DNA from 3 places in the Nocardioides nanhaiensis genome. Region 2 is predicted to be linked to each of the others. Evidence: predicted binding sites of a transcription regulator. Region 2 holds the regulator's gene; each other region holds the start of a gene.

Region 1 (3,184 bases), 150 kb from region 2:
CGCACTCGCGGCCACCGCCGTCGTCGCCCAGGCCTACTCGGCACCGGGCGACCGGGTGCTCGTGGAGTCGCCGGTCTACCCCAACGCCACCCTGGCGATCCGGCACACCGGCGCCCGGCTCGTGCCGGCCGCGGTGGACCCCGGCGGCTGGGACCTCGACGCCGTGGCGGCCACCGCACGCCACACCGCGCCCCGCCTGGCCTACCTGATCCCGGACTTCCAGAACCCCACCGGCCACCTGATGACCGACGACCAGCGTGCACAGCTGGCCACCGCCCTGCGCCGCACCCGCACGCGCGCCGTCGTCGACGAGGCGCACCAGGGGCTCGCCCTCGACGGACAGCAGATGCCGGCACCCTTCGCCGCCCACGCACCCGACACCGTGACCGTGGGGTCGGCCAGCAAGACCTTCTGGGGTGGCCTGCGCCTGGGCTGGATCCGCGCGCCCCGCGGTGAGGAGCAACGGATCACCGAGGCGCGCGTGGGGCTGGACCTCGGCGCGCCGGTGCTCGAGCAGCTGGTGCTGGCGCACCTGCTGGCGGCGGAGCGCGACGGCGCGGGCGCCGTCGTCGAGGCGCACCGATCGCGCCTACGAGAGCAGCGCTCTGCACTGATCGACGCCGTCCAGGAGCTGCTGCCCTCGTGGCGCTTCCACCGCCCGGGTGGCGGACTGGCGCTGTGGTGCCAGCTGCCCCCCGACGCCCCCGGTGCCGGGTCCTCCGGCACGGCGCTCGCCGACGAGGCCGAGCGACACGGTGTCATCGTCGCCCCCGGACCCACCTTCGCCGCCGAGGGCGGCCTGGACCGCTTCGTCCGCATCCCCTGGACCCGACCGCCCCACGAGCTGCGTCTGGCCGTGGAGCGCCTCGCTGCCGCCTGGGCGGTCGTCTGCTCGCGCCGCCCGGGCGCCACCCCTGCGCGTGGCCGGGTGATGGTGGCGTGAGGTGGCGTGAGGTGAGCCTGCGAACCTCACGCCGATGGTGGTCGAGCAGCGATCGCGGGTGAGGAACGAACCCGCGAAGAGCGTGTCGAGACCCGGTGACCGCCGACCGGGCACCAGCGCAGCGACGCGCGGGTGAGGAACGAACCCGCGCCGAGCGCAGCGAAGGCAGGCGCACGTCGCCACGTGGAGATCGTGGTCGAGCGCCGCCCACCCTCGCTCGAGTAGCTGGGTGGCGAGCCTTCGAGACACTCGGCGTGCTCGATCCGAGACTCCGCACCCGAGTGTCAACCTCGAACCCATGCTCAGCACCCAGAAAACTGTTACCAGCTTGTTCCTCTCGCATCGGTGCGTAACCCCCGAATCCGGGCCTTCTATGTCGGTGGCGAGTGCTTGAGTAGACCCATGACCACCACCACTCCCGACCTCGCCGCGGTGCTCGCGCGCGAGGAGCGCGAGCGCGGTGAGCGCGAGCACGCGCTACGGATGGTGCGGTCCATGCAGACGCAGCTGATGAGCGCCGAGGTCGCCAAGCTGCGGGTGATCGTGGAGTGGGCCAAGGTCAACCGCCTCGACGCCGACCACCTCGAGGGTGAGGCCGACCCCGACGCCGAGATGAGCGACGAGCAGGTCGAGGAGCTCGAGGCAGCCCTGGGCGACCAAGGGTTCTGCGACCGCTGGTTGAGTGTCGCCGGTCCCGGCGCGCCCGTCGTCAGTGAGTTCGCGGTGATGGAGCTCGCCTCCACGCTGGGTATGGGCACCGACGCCGGGCTCACCCTGGTGGGGCGGGTGCTGGAGCTGAAGTACCGCCTCCCGCGGCTCTACCAGCGGGTGGAGCAGCTCCAGCTGCCGGTGTGGAAGGCGTTCGAGCTCGCCGACCTCACCCAGCCCCTCCCCGCCGAGGCGGCCGAGCACCTGGACCGGCAGGTCGAGGCCGTGGCCGGCAAGATCGGCAAGCGCCAGATGGAGCGCCTCGTCGCCGAGACCCAGGCCCGGTTCGACCCCACCGCCGCAGCGGAGGCTGAGAAGAAGAAGCGGGAGCGGCGGTTCTTCGACATCGGCGAGTCCCGCCGCACCGAGTCCATCGCCGGAGCCCTGGAGTCGCTGGCCGGCACCGTCGAGGTGACGGGCTGCCTGGACGCCGCGGACGCCGCCGACCTGGAAGCCGCGATCCGGCACACCGCCCGCGCGCTCGGCAGGGCCGGGTGCGAGGACTCGTTGGACATCCGCCGCGCGGCCGCGGTGGGGGAGCTGGCGAGGAACCAGCTCGCCCTCGACCTCGAGACCGGCGAGATCCATGAGCCATCGGCGCCCCACGGCCGTGGCGTCGACCTCGTCGTGCACCTCTCCGACGAGGCGATCACCGCTGCCGGGTTCATGGTCGGGCGCCTGGAGAACACTCAGACCCCGGTGAGCGCGGAGGTGATCCGTGAGTGGTGCGGCTCCGCCGCCCGGATCATCGTGCGGCCCGTCATCGACCTCAACAACGCCGTCCACGTCGAGCAGTACGAGGTCCCCGACCGGATCAAGCAACGCACCCGGTGGACCGACCCCCGGTGCGTCTACCCCCGCTGCAGCCGCCCCGCCGACCGCTGCGACTGCGACCACCTCAAGCCCTACGAGCAGGGCGGTGCGACCTGCACCTGCAACCTCGCCCCACTCTGCCGACGCCACCACCGGTTCAAGACCCACGGCGCCGTCACCTACCGACGACTCGGACCGGGCGCGTACGAGTGGGAGTTCCAGACCGGGATGACCATCGTCCGCGACCACCTAGGCACCCACGAACCACAGTGGCCCAAGCCCCCACCGCCCGACGACTTCGACATCGAACCTTTCGACGACCCCGTCCTCGACTGACACGCCACCGGTGATCGAGCAGCGCGGTCCCGAGGAACGAGGGACCACGCGTACCGAGATCCCTGGCAGCCAAGCCCCTCCCGCCATCCCCCCGGTCACCGACAGCAGCACGGGTGCGGGGTCTCGAGGCTCGACCGTGACCGGCCTCGCACCTCGACCAGCCCGCGCAGGTCAGGTCAGGTCGACGGCGCGCACCCAGGTCGCGGTGGTCGCGCGATCGATCTCCTCCAGCACCTCGGGGGTGATAGCGGTGTCGACGGAGAGCGCCATCAGGGCGAGGCCGCCCTTGGCGTCGCGCGAGACCTGCATGCCGGCGATGTTGACGCCGTGCGCGCCGAGGATGCCGCCGACGGTGCCCACCATGCCCGGGAGGTCGGGGTAGCT
Region 2 (3,184 bases):
GACGTCGGAGGAGTGGGTGCTGCGCGAAGTCGTGAGCGGATCGCCGTTGTTGACGAAGGTCGACCCGAAGTAGTCGTAGATCCCTCCGGAGATCGGCGACCAGAAGTCCCAGCCGGGCATCCGGCGCGCGTTGCGACCGGGGTAGCCGTTCATCATCTTGCCGACGAGCGCCGTGCGGTACCCGGCGCCGCGCATCCAGGTCGCCAGGTTGCTCGTGGCGTTGTGCCGCATGAAGGTCTCGTACCCGCCGAAGCGGCCGGTGTTGTGCCGGACCCCGTTGTTCTGGGCGTACTCACCGGTCAGGATCTCGGCCCGGGCCGGGCAGCAGAGCGGGTGGGGGTTCACGGCATCGGGGAAGTCGATGCCGGCTCGCGTGAGCAGCCGCCGCGTGCGCGGCATCCAGCGCATCTCCGTGTCGGTCTGGTCGTCGGCGGTGATGAGCAGGATGTTGGGGCGACCACCCCGCGCCGGCGCGGTCGGGAGCATCGCGCGAGACACGTGCGTCAGCACCGGCCGCGCGCCGCCACCGGCCCACGCGGGCCTCGCGTCCGACGACGGACCGGCAACCCCGGCGGCGCCGGCACGCGGGCCGCCGGCTGCAGCACCGGCCTGCGCCGGCGCGGGCTCAGCGCCCCCGACCGCGCAGGAGGAGACCAGGAGCGCGCCGACGACGGTGCCGACGACAGCCCTGACGACAGCGCGGGGCGCGACCCGTCGGCGCATGCCGGTGCGCGGGGCGAGGTGCATGGGGAGAACTATGCAGACCCGGGCGCGAGAAGGAGGACTTTGCGCCCTTCTCGGTCGCCCGCCGCGCCCGCGACACCGGCGACACGCCGTTCGAACAGGTGTTTGAAGTCCGCCCCCGGCGCGGTCTAGGTTGAGCCCATGGCTGCCACCCCGCGCGACAACGCCCGCTCCCGCACATCCGGCAACCGGGTGTCCCAGCTGCCCGACGGCCCGCCGGACGCGACCGGCCTCACCCCGCGCCAGCAGCGCATCCTCAACCACATCAAGGACAGCATCGAGAAGCGCGGCTACCCGCCCAGCATGCGCGAGATCGGTGGCGCCGTGGGCCTCACCAGCTCCTCCAGCGTGGCCCACCAGCTGCGCGTGCTGGAGGAGAAGGGCTTCCTCAAGCGCGACCCCAACAGGCCCCGCGCCATCGAGGTGTTCCTGCCCGAGGTCATGGCCGCGCGCCGCTCGCTCGGTGCCGCCGAGGAGTCCTCCTACGACGAGACCGGGATCGGCGACGCCGCACCGGCCGCCGCCCTGGTGCCGATGGTCGGTCGGATCGCCGCGGGCGGGCCGATCCTCGCCGAGGAGCGTGTCGAGGACGTGTTCCCGCTCCCCCGCCAGCTCGTGGGCGAGGGGCAGCTGTTCCTCCTCGAGGTGCGGGGCGAGTCGATGGTCGACGCGGCGATCTGCGACGGCGACTACGTCGTCATCCGTCAGCAGCAGACCGCCAACAACGGCGAGATCGTGGCCGCGATGATCGACGGCGAGGCCACGGTCAAGACCTTCCAGAAGAAGGGCAAGCAGGTGTGGCTGATGCCGCACAACCCCGACTTCGAGCCCATCGACGGCACCCATGCCACGATCCTCGGCAAGGTCACCGCGGTCCTGCGACGACTGTGATCGGCACGAGCCGCCGCTGACGTGGCGGCCGTGTCGGTGGCGAGCCGTACACTCCGCGGGGTCAGGCCCACCCCGGGCCCCCACCACCCCCGGAGTCCTCGTGATCCGTCGCCGATCCGCCCCTCGCACGCTCGTGCGCAGCACCCTGGCGCTGCTCGCCGCCACCGCCCTCGCCCTCGCGGCGGGGCCCCTGCCGGCGACGGCCGCACCGCTCGCGGCCCCGGCCGCCGTGGCGGACGGCGAGGGCGCCTCCGGCGCGGCCCGCGCCGCGCTGGCCCGCGTCGAGCAGCTGCTGGCACCCGGGTTCTCGGCGCAGTCCGGTCGCGCGACGTCGCGCGACGTCACGATGGCGCTGCGCGACCTGGCCCTGCAGCGCTCCGCGCTGCGCGGAGCCGACCGCGCCCGGGCCGCCGCGTTCCTGGCGCGCCCCACCGACCCCCCGGGCTCTTCCAACCCGGACTCGCCGTTCTCCTACGGCAACGTGCCCTCCGAGCGGGCCTGCAACAGCGAGGTGTGCGTGCACTGGGTCGAGAGCGGGCCCAACGCGCCGAGCCTGGCCGACCCCAACGGCAACGGGCGTCCCGACTGGATCGACACCACCTACAGCACCGTCGCGGCCGTCCACGACCAGTACGTCGCGGCCGGGTACCGCTCGCCGAAGCCCGACGCCGGGCGGGGCGGCAGCAACGCCACCGACGTCTACGTCGCCGACCTCGGGCCCGGCCTCTACGGCTACTGCACCAGCGACGAGCGCATCCGCAACAGCGGTCCTCGCGACGCCTGGGCCTACTGCGTGGTCGACAACGACTACGCCGGCTTCCCCACCAACACCCCCACCGAGAACCTGCAGGTCACGGTGGCCCACGAGTTCTTCCACGCCGTCCAGTTCGGCTACGACATCGCCGAGGACCTGTGGTTCCTCGAGGGCACCGCCGCCTGGGTCGAGGACGAGATGTACGACGGCGTCGACGACAACCTGCAGTACCTGCGGGCCAGCCCGCTGCGCGAGCCGACCGTCCCGCTCGACACCTTCGACTCCGCCACCGGCTACCACTACGGCACCTGGATCTTCTTCCGCTACCTCTCCGAGCGCTTCCCTGCCGCCCAGGGCGGGCTCCCCACCATCGTGCGCGACATGATCCGGCGCACCGACTCCCGGCGCGGAGCGCCCGACCAGTACTCGATGCAGGCGGTGAAGAGCGTGCTGGCCGCGCGCAAGCAGCAGCTGCCCCGCCTCTACGCCACGTTCGCCAGCGCCAACAGGCGCCCCTTCGCGACCTACGACGAGGCGCGCGCCAACCGCTACCCGGTCGCGCCGCTCGCCAAGCGCTACCGGCTCGGCGCCGGCACGACCCGCCGCGGCTCCTTCCGCGCCGACCACATGACCAGCGCCACCGTCCGCGCCACCCCGGCCCCCGGGCTGCGCAACGCGGCCTGGAAGCTGCGCATCGGCCTGCAGATGGCGCCGTCGGCTCGCGGCAGCGCCGCGGTCGCGTCCCTGACCCTGCGTGATGGCACCGTGCGCAAGCTCGCCATCCCGATCGGACCC
Region 3 (3,184 bases), on a different contig from region 2:
ACCGCGACGCCGAACTGCTCGTAGGTGAGGGTCTCGCGCTCGTCGCTCACCGTGGGATCCTGGCACAGCTCACGCGCCTGCGGCGACCAGGCAGGCCCAGAGGTCAGAGGTCCGGGTCAGGGTCGGGCTCGTCGCGGCCGGCGGCCGCGAGCTCCTCACGCACGACGGCGAAGGCCACCCCGCTGCCGTACCCCTTGCGCGCCAGCATGCCGACCAGCCGCCGGGTGGCGGTGGTGTCGTCGACCCGGGCGACCGAGCGGAGCTTCCCGCGCACCAGGCGCCGGGCGGTCTCGCGCTCCTCCTCGGGGTCGACGTCCTCCAGGGCGTCCTTGACCACCTGGTCCTCGACGCCCTTGCGGCGCAGCTCCGCGGCCAGCGCGCGCGTGGCGAGACCGCGGTGGGCGCCGGCGCCCCGGTGGCTGACCCACATGCGCGCAAAGGCCTCGTCGTCGATCAGCCCGACCTCCTCGAAGCGGTCGAGCAACCGCGTGGCGACCGGCTCGGGCACGTTCTTGGCACGCAGCTTCTCGGCGAGCTGCTGCCGGCTGCGGGCCTGGCCCGTCAGCTGGTCGAGCAGGATCTTGCGGGCGAACTCCTCCTGGTCGGCTTCCGGCAGCTCGGCCACCGGATCGGGCGGTCTGGGACCTGTCCGTCGCCGGCCCTCGGAGCGGCCACGACCGGCGCGCCCGCGACCCTGGCGGCGACCACGCTGCTCGCGACGCTGCCCGGGCTGCTCCTCGTCGCGCTGAGCGCCGCGGGTCCACGCCTCCACACCGACCGCCACGTCCCCCGCCCAGGCGGGCGGGGGACGCTGCTCGTCGGTGGGCCCGTGGGGCTCAGAAGTCATCGACGCCGATCGGCTCGTCGGAGAGCTCGGAGAGGTCGTCCGGCGCCTGGACGCTGGCACCGACCCCGAGCTTCTCGAGGATGCGCTTCTCGAGCTCGACGGCCAGGTCGGGATTGTCGCGCAGGAAGGTGCGCGCGTTCTCCTTGCCCTGGCCCAGCTGGTCGCCCTCGTAGGTGTACCAGGCTCCGGCCTTGCGCACGAGGCCCGCCTCGACGCCGACGTCGATCAGGCCGCCCTCGCGGCTGATGCCCTTGCCGTACATGATGTCGAACTCGGCCTGCTTGAACGGCGGGGCGACCTTGTTCTTGACCACCTTGACCCGGGTCCGGTTGCCGACCATGTCGGTGCCGTCCTTGAGGGTCTCGATGCGGCGCACGTCGAGGCGCACCGAGGAGTAGAACTTCAGCGCGCGACCACCGGTGGTGGTCTCGGGCGAGCCGAACATGACGCCGATCTTCTCGCGCAGCTGGTTGATGAAGATGGCCGTGGTGCCGGAGTTGTTGAGCGCACCGGTCATCTTGCGCAGCGCCTGGCTCATCAGCCGGGCCTGGAGGCCGACGTGGCTGTCGCCCATCTCGCCCTCGATCTCGGCCCGGGGCACCAGGGCGGCGACCGAGTCGATCACGATGAGGTCGAGGGCACCCGAGCGCACCAGCATGTCGGCGATCTCGAGCGCCTGCTCACCGGAGTCGGGCTGGGAGACGAGCAGCGCGTCGGTGTCGACGCCGAGCGCCTTGGCGTACTCGGGGTCGAGCGCGTGCTCGGCGTCGATGAAGGCCACGATGCCGCCGGCGGCCTGGGCGTTGGCCACCGCGTGCAGCGCGACGGTGGTCTTGCCCGAGGACTCCGGGCCGTAGATCTCGACCACGCGGCCGCGCGGCAGACCGCCGAGGCCGAGCGCGACGTCGAGGGCGATGGAGCCGGTGGGGATGATTTCGAGCGGGGCGCGCGTCTCGTCGCCGAGCCGCATCACCGAGCCCTTGCCGAACTGCTTCTCGATGTTGAGCAGTGCCGCGTCGAGGGCCTTGCCACGCGGGTCGGCGGTGTTGCCTGCAGCCATGATGTCCGTCCTTCGTCGATGAGGAGTAGGTGGTGTTCCGTCGTCGTGACCGGACGCTAGACGCGACCACCGACAGTGCGGTTCGGATGCCTCCGCAATGCCCTCAACCTACCCCGAACACCTGTTCGAAGTAGGTCTGCGGACCGGCGTGTCGCTCGTGTCGCGTGGCTCACGCGTGGGAGCGGGAGCCACCCGCGGCGCGGCGCGCACGCACCAGCGAGGCCACCACCACGGCCACGACAGCCAGCGCCACCAGCACCAGCCAGGCCGCCACGTAGGGCCGGTCGAGCAGCGTGGGGTTGTCGGCCTTGGCACCGAAGCGCCCCAGCACCGGGACGGCCACCAAGGTCAGGCTGCCGAGCACCACGAGCGCGACCGTGGCCGGCGCGCGCGCGGGCGTCGGGAGCACCCGCGTGACGACGACGCCGAGGGCCAGGGTGAGCCCCGCCAGCACGACGTCGTGCAGCAGCACCCCGCCGGCCAGCCACACGGCCGCCGAGCGCAGGTCCTCGCCGTCGCCGCGGCTGAGCATCAGCCACGCGCCGTAGCAGCCCACGGCGACGCCGAGCGCCCCCAGCACCAGCCGCCCGGTCACGCCTGCACCTCGAGCCGGGCGACCCACTTGGTCTGCAGCACGCCGGGCCGGTTCGGGGCGATCACCCGGCAGGGGAAGCCGTGGTCGAGGTCCAGCGGCTCACCGGCGAGCCCGAGCGCGAGCAGCGTGCGATCGTCGTCGACGAAGTTGCCCTGCAGGGTCGTGACCCGGAAGGGCCCGGACTCCTGCAGCGAGGTGACGACGACGTCCTCGCCGCCGGTGGCTCCCGCCAGCGCGGTCAGGTCGCGCACCCGCACGCCGCTCCAGCGGCCGCTGGCACTCCACCCCTCCACGCACGCGATGGGCAGCTCCTCGTCGTGCTGCGGCATCGCGAGGAGCTCCTCGCGGCTGAGCCGGACGGTCCCGGACGGGCCGACCACCTCCAGGCGGTAGGACTCCCCCACCTGTTGCTCGCCGATGCCGGCGGCCTCGGCGGACTTGTTGACCGGCACGCCCTGCGGGCCCTCCCCGGAGCGGACGCCGAGCACCGAGACGCGGCGCAGCAGCGGCACCGTGGAGCCCGCGGTGGCGACCACCGCCACCGCGGCAGCGACCCACGTCGTGCGCAGCAGGCCTCGCCGCGACAGGACCCCCTGCTCGGTGGCGCCCGGCCGGTCGAGCTCGCTGGACTCGACGTCGCCGCCGAGCGCCTGCCGGATGACGGGGAGCTTCACGGCGATGT

What was found. Region 2 encodes LexA, which represses DNA repair genes until DNA is damaged. Its sites were predicted from a motif close to TCGAACANNTGTTCGA; they were not measured.
Region 1: ABD948_RS09105 (HNH endonuclease signature motif containing protein) is a predicted target of LexA. The motif match lies at 1,234-1,249, and genes of this name have one in related genera.
Region 3: recA (recombinase RecA) is a predicted target of LexA. The motif match lies at 2,021-2,036, and genes of this name have one in related genera.

Annotation. Positions count from the first base shown of each region.
Region 1 covers NZ_BAABIM010000002.1:194,248-197,431, forward strand. The annotation lists gene yczR (MocR-like transcription factor YczR) at 1-943, shown strand, start outside; gene ABD948_RS09105 (HNH endonuclease signature motif containing protein) at 1,346-2,800, shown strand; gene serA (phosphoglycerate dehydrogenase) at 2,972-3,184, opposite strand, start outside.
Region 2 covers NZ_BAABIM010000002.1:340,965-344,148, forward strand. The annotation lists gene ABD948_RS09775 (sulfatase family protein) at 1-747, opposite strand, end outside; gene lexA (transcriptional repressor LexA) at 886-1,635, shown strand; gene ABD948_RS09785 (MXAN_6640 family putative metalloprotease) at 1,736-3,184, shown strand, end outside.
Region 3 covers NZ_BAABIM010000005.1:323,117-326,300, reverse strand. The annotation lists gene ABD948_RS21210 (phosphoribosyltransferase) at 1-50, opposite strand, end outside; gene ABD948_RS21205 (regulatory protein RecX) at 104-847, opposite strand; gene recA (recombinase RecA) at 837-1,907, opposite strand; gene ABD948_RS21195 (hypothetical protein) at 2,077-2,502, opposite strand; gene ABD948_RS21190 (molybdopterin-dependent oxidoreductase) at 2,499-3,184, opposite strand, start outside.